Regions from separate parts of the Shewanella sp. 2_MG-2023 genome, predicted to be linked through region 2. Evidence: predicted binding sites of a transcription regulator. Region 2 holds the regulator's gene; the other holds the start of a gene.
The links. The regulator LexA, encoded in region 2, represses DNA repair genes until DNA is damaged. The targets are predictions, from matches to a motif close to TACTGTATNNNNATACAGTA.

Region 1: the regulator LexA is predicted to act here: its motif matches at 1,623-1,642, upstream of dinG (ATP-dependent DNA helicase DinG).

The regions. Positions count from the first base shown of each region.
Region 1 covers NZ_JAUOSO010000011.1:159,789-164,233, forward strand. Annotated here, with positions in the region: gene Q4600_RS12730 (DNA polymerase II) at 1-1,457, opposite strand, end outside; gene dinG (ATP-dependent DNA helicase DinG) at 1,693-3,768, shown strand; gene Q4600_RS12740 (TSUP family transporter) at 3,777-4,445, shown strand, end outside.
Region 2 covers NZ_JAUOSO010000010.1:13,356-17,800, forward strand. Annotated here, with positions in the region: gene plsB (glycerol-3-phosphate 1-O-acyltransferase PlsB) at 1-1,304, opposite strand, end outside; gene lexA (transcriptional repressor LexA) at 1,723-2,340, shown strand; gene Q4600_RS11275 (cell division inhibitor SulA) at 2,337-2,843, shown strand; gene coxB (cytochrome c oxidase subunit II) at 3,286-4,445, shown strand, end outside.

The DNA.
Region 1 (4,445 bases), on a different contig from region 2:
GAAGGGTATAAACTCTTAAAATCGAGAACTAATACATCCTTATAAAAACCAGGAATAGAGTCCATCACATAACCACCTGGTGACTCTAAGCCATGACTTGTTGCTCTTGCAGGGGCAACATAGCCACTTCGATGTAAATGCGGAAGATAGAGATTATTAAAAGCAGCAACCGATGCTCCAACTCGGCCAAATTCTAATCCCGTCAACTTTGCTCTTTCTAAGGCAAAAGCCAATAATTGTGTTTTTTGAAAAATATCCCAAACCAGTCGGCAATCTGTCAGGTTATAAAAAGCGAGTGCTTTTTTGTCATTAGCAAATAAATGGCAAATCTCTTGCCCTCTATTTTCAACATGATCAATGGCTTTACCTTCTTCTAATAAATGCTGCGAGACATGTTCGAGTGAATATCGCTCAAATTGATAAAATGCCGCTTTTATCCAGTCAATACCATCCAAAACAACCCTTCCTGGTAAAGACAGCGTTTCTGGTCTGAATTTATCTTCAACTTTCCATGATAATTCTGTACCACCACGACCGATTAACAAAGGAATTCGATGATACTGACAACGCCTATATAGAAGTGCTAAATCAAAGGTAACCACTGCCCAGCCAATAATAATGTCAGGATCATATTCATTGAACCAATGAATTAACTGATGGATTAATGCCACTTCGTCATCAACCCATTGAATATATTCAACGCTATCATCAGACTCATTAATCTCATCAGCGTCAAAATCAGGTCGACCAAGCATAATGACTTTTTTATATAAGGGGCTTTGATTATCAAGTGCTGATTGAGAGCCATATAATCCAACTGAGTACAACTCTCCAGATGGGCTGCATTCAAAATCCAGTGAAATCATTGATAATGGAATGGCTAAATCTGCCTTTCTTGTTTTGAATGCTGCATAGCATGCTAGTGGGTCATTCGAATGGCTAGCACTTGCAAAAGTAGCCCCCTCAGTCAGTGATAAAGGTGTTTCTGCATTGCTTGAGTCAGCAGAAACAATGAACTCTGCATCTAACGCAATAAATCGCTCAATAAGATAACGTTGCTCTGCCCTTATATCGGCTTCATAGATCTCGATTCCTGCATCATTGGCAATTCTGAGCAATTGCTTCTGTACTGTCGTTGACTTTAAATAGATGCATGAAACAGCTTGATGCTTAAAGTTTTTTAAACTGATAGGCTCAATACGTATACCTGAATTGAAATGACCGAGAATCAATTCACTGTCACTTTGTTTACAAAAACAGATAACTTCAGCTTGTTCTAGTTCAATGAGTGCCGGTCCTGTTTCTGTTTTTATATAATATTGCAGCATTAATCGGCCGTGACGATAAGTCGCATGTCTAGTCAGCACCCTTCCTTTGATCGAAAGTAAAGCATCATTGTTAGTTTTAGTGCTAGTGCTAGTGCTAGTATCAGTGCCTATTGAATTTTGTATTGTCATCTACAATGTTGCCCTGAAATCGTCTGTTTATGCATGATTAACCTATCGTTGGGGCAAATAAGTATTTTCAGTTAACTAAATAAACTTATCTTTACCACTAAATTACTTACCTGTGTCGCTAAAGACGCTATAAACGTTCGATTATTTATTCCGAACATTTAAAATCACTGTTATTATGTACAGCATATACCAGCAAATAAAGAATTAGTAAGTAAAGATTACTAATGGGCCATACATGTTAACGGATCATATTAAAACTCAGATCCGCACTATCTATAAAGATATTGCGACTGCGATGCCAAATTTTCGTTCTCGTAGAGAGCAAAACTACATGGTGGCTGAAATATCTAAAACATTAGCTGGTGATTATGATAAACATCGCAGGATCATGGTTTGTGAAGCTGGTACCGGTATTGGTAAATCTCTTTCTTATATCTTAGGTACTATTCCACTTGCATTAGCCAGCAAGAAAAAAGTATGTATTGCCACCGCAACTGTGGCCCTTCAAGAACAATTATTGCACAAAGACCTGCCCTTCTTTTTACAGCAATCAGGTGTCGACTTTAAATTTGGTCTCGTAAAAGGAAGACAGCGCTACGTTTGCCTAGCAAAACTTGCAGCAATGATTGGTCCAGAAGACACATCACAATTAGCAATGTGGCAAACCAAACCTGACCAAAGCCAAATTGACTTACTAAAAGTACTGCATCAAGATTTTCAGGCAGGTAAATGGAATGGCGAAATTGATACTTTAGAGCAACCATTACCAGACTTCTTATGGCAACAAATCTGTTGTGACAAGCACAGCTGCCATCGTCAAATGTCCAGTCACCACAACTGTCCATTTCATAAAGCGCGCGAAGACGTCGAAACTTGGGACGTATTAATTGTAAACCACAGTCTATTATTTGCTGACTTAGAGCTTGGCGGCGGGGTGATTTTACCTGAGCCTGAAGATATGTTTTACGTTATTGATGAAGCCCATCACCTGCCAACCGTTGCCAGAGACTTTTCCAGTGCGCAAGCCACACTAAGAGGAGCCAGTGACTGGTTAGAAAAAGCCTCGAAAACTTGCTCAAAACTGCAAAATCAACTTAAAACGACTCATATCATTGCGCCAGTACAAGCCATGCTTGACCATATTGGCGATTTAGTGACTCAACTTAATCAAGTGGCGCATTTTTGCGATACGCAGCCTAAATTATTTGCGAACCCAGAAACTCGATTACGTTTTGAAAATGGCAAATTACCAGAGTCATTACTAATACAGGCCGAAAATTTAGCGACCACCTCAAATCTAGCCGTCAAACAGTTTAACAAAATTCAATCTGTGCTCAGTGAAGCCATTAAAGATGGTGAATTGCCTAAGCATCAATCTGAAGCCGTTCTCTCAGAAGCGGGATTTATCCTGCAGCGACTTGAGAACTTAAGTAAGCTTTGGAAAATGTTAGCTAAAGAGGATTCGAAAAAAGGTGCTCCGATGGCACGTTGGGCAGAATTAATTACCGGAAAACAACAGGATTACTTATTCTGCGCCTCCCCTATTGAAGTTGGCTTTATGCTTGAACACATGCTGTGGCAAAAAGCAGCGGGGGTCGTATTATGTAGTGCAACGCTTCGAGCATTAAATAATTTCAATCATTTTGCTCATCAAGTTGGTCTATCCCTTAATGATGGCAGTCGCTTCTTAGCACTACTATCGCCATTTGATTACGAAAATAATGCCACTTTATTTATCCCACAGATGAATAACGAGCCAACAGAAGATGCCTATACTGACGAACTAGCTGAACAAATCATTGCACTAGTTGAAGATGAAATGGCGACATTGGTTTTATTTGCCTCATATTGGCAAATGGAAAAGGTCACAGATCAAGTCAGTGGCAAAATACCTAAAGAGCAACTTTTTGTTCAAGGAACCATGCCAAGACAACAAATATTGCAACAACACAAACAACGCTGCGATGAAGGTAAACCAAGCATAATTTTTGGTACTGGCAGTTTCTCAGAAGGGTTAGATTTACCGGGAGATTATTTAACTAACTTAATCGTGACTAAATTGCCGTTTGCGGTGCCAACCTCACCCGTTGAACAAGCACATGCTGAATACATAAAGAGTAAAGGTGGCAATCCATTCCTGCAGCTAACTATTCCAGATGCTTCACGCAAATTAATCCAGAGTTGTGGTAGATTACTCCGTAAAGAAGATGACTATGGTCGCGTAACCATTTTAGATAGACGTCTTATTACTAAGCGTTATGGCAAATCATTACTTGATGCCCTTCCGCCATTTCGTAAAGTTATAGAATAGGTAATTATTTGGAATTCTTGTTAGATCCAAGCCACTGGGTAATCTTGGCCGTTATTGGTCTTGTGGCCGGTTTTATTGATGCTGTAGTGGGTGGTGGTGGATTATTATCTATTCCTGCATTATTAACAATGGGAATACCGCCCCATTTAGCACTTGGTACCAATAAACTAGCAGCTTGCTTTGGTTCAATGACTGCTGGGTATACTTATTATAAGCAACAGCTTATTAACTTAAGATTTTGGCGAACCGCCTTTATCGCGACTTTTTTCGGTGCAATTTTAGGTAGTATTTTTGTATATCTTATAGATGCTGCTTGGCTCGAGAAAATCTTACCTTTAGTTATTATCAGTATCGCCATCTATACCTTATTTAGCCCCAAAGCAATGGGCGAGAATCTAAAAGCCGCTCCGATGACATCCCCATGCAAACAAAAACAAACTGCTCAAGGTGTACTATTAGGTGGATACGATGGCTTTGCCGGTCCTGGGATTGGTGCATTTTGGACGGTATCAAGCATAAGACTATACAAATTGCCACTACTAAATAGTTGTGCATTAGCGCGTGTAATGACTTCTGTTAGTAATGTCACTGCATTAGTCATCTTCGCTTTACTAGGAGAAGTCGATTGGGTTCTAGGGTTATGGATGGGGGTTTGCATGATGGCAGGCTCGTTCATT
Region 2 (4,445 bases):
ACTTCCATCACGTGATCGTAACCCAAATACACAGGCACCAATGTCACTGGACGCTCGATACCACGCAAAACACTGTTCACAGTCATCGCTAGCATGCCCGTTTTTGGCGCTAGTAAACGACCTGTACGTGAGCGACCACCTTCAGTGAAGTACTCAACTGAATAACCTTTGGCAAATAATTGATCTAAATATTCTCTGAATACGGCGGTATATAATTTATTGCCGTTGAAACTACGACGAATAAAGAACGCACCACCACGACGGAACATTGGCCCCGCAGGCCAAAAGTTTAAGTTAATTCCGGCAGCAATGTGCGGTGGTACCATGCCTTGATAATAAAGGATGTAAGACAGTAATAAGTAATCCATATGGCTACGATGACATGGCACATAGACAATTTCATGGCCGTCATGGTGTAGCTTTCTGACTTTTTCGGCGCTTTTAATACTGATACCACTGTATAACTTATTCCATAACCAAGTTAAAAAGCGCTCAGCAATGCGGATCAAGTTATCAGAATAATCAGCGGCAATTTCATCGAGGTATTCAATGGCTTTTTCGCGCGCTTTTTCTTCAGATATCTTTTTATTCGCCGCTTCTTCTTGAATCGCTTTAGTAATAGATTCTGACTTAAGTAACGAGTTGAACATCGCTTGGCGGTTTGGCAGTTGCGGTCCTGTCATCACTTTACGTTGACGTCTGAAATGGACTCGTGCCACGCGGATGAGTTTATGGGCAATACTGACATCCGTACCATGCTCATCAGCCATGTAACGTAATGACATTGCATTAGAGAATTGAATAAAGTTATGGCGACCTAAAAACAGGATCATTAACCACTTACGCAGCCAAGTCGGGTTTTCGCGCTCAAACACGGCAGCGGTCATGGTGTCATCTTCCTTACCAGGAATACGTCCCCAATAAAGACTAACAGGCACCAACTGAATATCTAACTCTTTATTCTTTTGATGTAATTCGAGTAGTTTGGTGAAATTGGCGACAAATTTCTCACCACTGTGGCGCTTGCCAAACAGCGGCTTTCGTCCTTCAACACAGACAATTCTTGGGGTATTTAAACCATCAACATCCAGTCTTTCATAAGGACTTGGTAAGCCAAACTTAGCCGACATTTCATGCAAAGCAGCAATGTCACTCAGCGACTCTGTCTTCATGACATAGACCACTGGCTTTTCTGGATCTAGATTTAAGTCAGCGAACGGATCTTCAGGCACAACAACACTGTGTACCATTAATTTCTGAATCCAACGCAACGATTTAGCAATGATAGAATCTGGTTTTAGCATGAGTATTCGCATTATCTACAACGATTTATTGCGCATAGGATACCAGAATCTAGATGGGATTCACTAACCTGCTTATCTGTATTTAACAATTGAGCAGCAATATGAAGACCATTAGCTGAAAATAATTAAGCAATTCCAACGCTGATTTATGCTGGACGAAATGCATCAACAGTACTGTATAAATATACTGTATCGACCTAAAATCTCTCTGTTAAGTACTAATATTAAAATTAGTGCCAATAAAAAACATACATAACCAAAAACAACTAAGATAATGATTTACAACAACTAAAATACAATGTCAGATAATAAAAACAACAATAAACCAGCAGATAGCATAAATTTCATTGGTTAATACTTGCGCGACCAAAGATACTGTATATAATGACAGTCACTGTATAAAAAAACAGGAATCAATATGAGACCTTTAACGCCACGACAAGCTGAAATTCTAGAACTAATTAAATGTAATATTGCTGAGACAGGTATGCCACCGACTCGTGCAGAAATTGCCACTAGATTAGGCTTTAAAAGTGCTAACGCTGCCGAAGAACATTTAAAGGCGCTGGCGAAGAAAGGCTGTATCGAAATTATTCCTGGTACTTCACGCGGAATCCGCATGATTCAGGAAGAAGAGGAAGTTGAAGAAGGCCTCCCTCTTATCGGACAAGTTGCAGCAGGTGAACCTATTCTTGCGCTGGAACATGTTGAACAATACTTCCAAGTTGATCCTGAAATGTTCAAACCAAATGCTAATTTCTTACTACGAGTTCGTGGCGACAGTATGAAAGACATTGGCATTATTGAAGGTGACCTATTAGCTGTTCACAAAATGCAGCAAGCTAAAAATGGTCAAGTGGTCGTCGCTCGCGTAGATGATGACGTCACAGTTAAACGTTTTGAAAAGAAAGGCAACGTTGTTTATCTGCACGCAGAAAATGAACAATATTCGCCGATTAAAGTAGATTTAACATGCCAGAGCCTGACAATTGAAGGGCTTGCAGTTGGCGTTATCCGAAATGGAGGTTGGTTATGAACACATTATTAGGTAATGCACCACGTCATCCAGGCTTATGGGTCGATATGACATCAACAACTGCGCCAGTTAAACAAGGCATTGAAACTAAGCAAAGTGCCAACCAAGGCTTAACTGAGTTAACCCAGTTGTGCAGCCATTTGGCCATTTTAAGCCAGCAAGGTCGTTGGATTGTACTGATTAATCCTCCGCATATTGGCTATAAACAAATATTGGCTAACGCTAACGTTCGCATGGATCGTGTTTTACTTGTTCACACTAAAGATGAAGTAGAAACGCTTTGGGCGATGGAAAAAGCACTAACAAGTGGTACTTCCAGTGCCGTTATTACTTGGACTACACCACTAGATGCGCGTGATAATCGACGCATTCAATTGGTTGCTAAAAGCGCATTAGCACAAGGTGTCATCATTGAAGATGTAAATACTCACTTACATGATGAACATATGGGTGCCAATACTTCTGTAACACCAACAAGCTTAAATTTATCTGCTTTTCACTAAACAAATCTCTCTTTAAAAAGCCCTTCATTTATGTGAAGGGCTTTTTTTTGCGCCTTTTTTCAGCAAATTAGATGATAAAGTGATCTTGATCAATATTTAATCTCCAAGTAATGTAGTTAACAAGAGAGTAACAATTTGCTGTCACTCTTGAGTTTATAAAATGATAAAAAGCTACAAAACGCTGTAAAGATTGTGCTGGTACCATGCGGTATAGAAAGCCTTGAATAAAAAGCGTCAATTTAAGAATTGAAAAGTTCAGTATTAGGTACAAGTGTGGCCACCATAAACCAATAGAATAATCGAGTATTGATACTCGCAGCCACCGTGTACTTTGAAGTGATCAAACTTTTTCGGGAATAGAGAAGTTTGCATAGAGCAGAGTATTACTGTGTGACTTTTCCTTGTTGTTATTGCAAATCGCAATTGGCAGAGGAGTGGTCTTGTGAAGCGATTGTTGTATGGATTAATGGTGCTGCTATTTGCAGTACCGCTTGCGGCGGCTGATATGCCGCTTAACATGACGCAAGGCGTAACAGAAATCAGTGGCAAGGTTTATGACCTCCACATGATTATTCTATATATCTGTTGTGCTATCGGTGTTGTGGTCTTTGGGATCATGATTTACTCAATGATCTACCACAGAAAATCAAAAGGCGCAGTGCCGGCTGATTTTCATGACAGTACCAAGGTCGAAATAGCATGGACAATCGTGCCATTTATCATCCTTATTGGTATGGCAATTCCTGCCACTAAAACTCTGATTGCTATGGAAGATCCTAGCGATGCAGATTTAACCATTAAAGTGACTGGCTCTCAGTGGAAATGGCATTACAGCTATTTCAACGAAGATGTCGAGTTTTTTAGTTTACTCTCAACGCCTGCAGAGCAAATCCAAGGCTCTGCGGAAAAGACTGAAACTTACTTATTAGAAGTCGATAAACCTCTCGTATTACCTATTAATCGTAAAGTTCGATTCTTGATGACCAGTGATGATGTTATTCACTCATGGTGGGTACCTGCATTTGCGGTTAAAAAAGATGCTAACCCTGGTTTCATTAATGAAGCATGGACAAAAATCGATAAAATCGGCACCTATCGTGGCCAATGTGCTGAGTTGTGCGGCAAAGATCACGGCTTTATGCCAATCGTGGTTGAAGCCGTTTCCGAAGCTGATTATGAGCAATGGCTGCTTGACCAAAAGCAGCTAGCCGTAGATGCCAAAGCTGCAGCTGAAGCTTCACTTTCACAAACACTCACATATGACGAGTTAATGGCTCAAGGTGAGCAAGTCTATATGGGCGTTTGCGCCGCATGTCACCAACCAAACGGTGCAGGTCTCCCTGGTGTATTCCCATCTCTGATTGGTAGTCCACTGATTAAAGGCCCGGTAAGTCATCATGTTGATATCGTGGTTAATGGTAAAGCAGGCACTGCAATGCAAGCATTTGCTAAACAGCTTACTGCTACAGAAATTGCAGCTGTTGTAACTTACGAGCGAAATGCTTGGGGTAATAACTCAGGTGATGTTGTACAAGCAGCTGATATTAATGGCGGCGGTTCAACAACTGAATCTGGCCCTGCAAGTGACAGTGCAACGCCTGT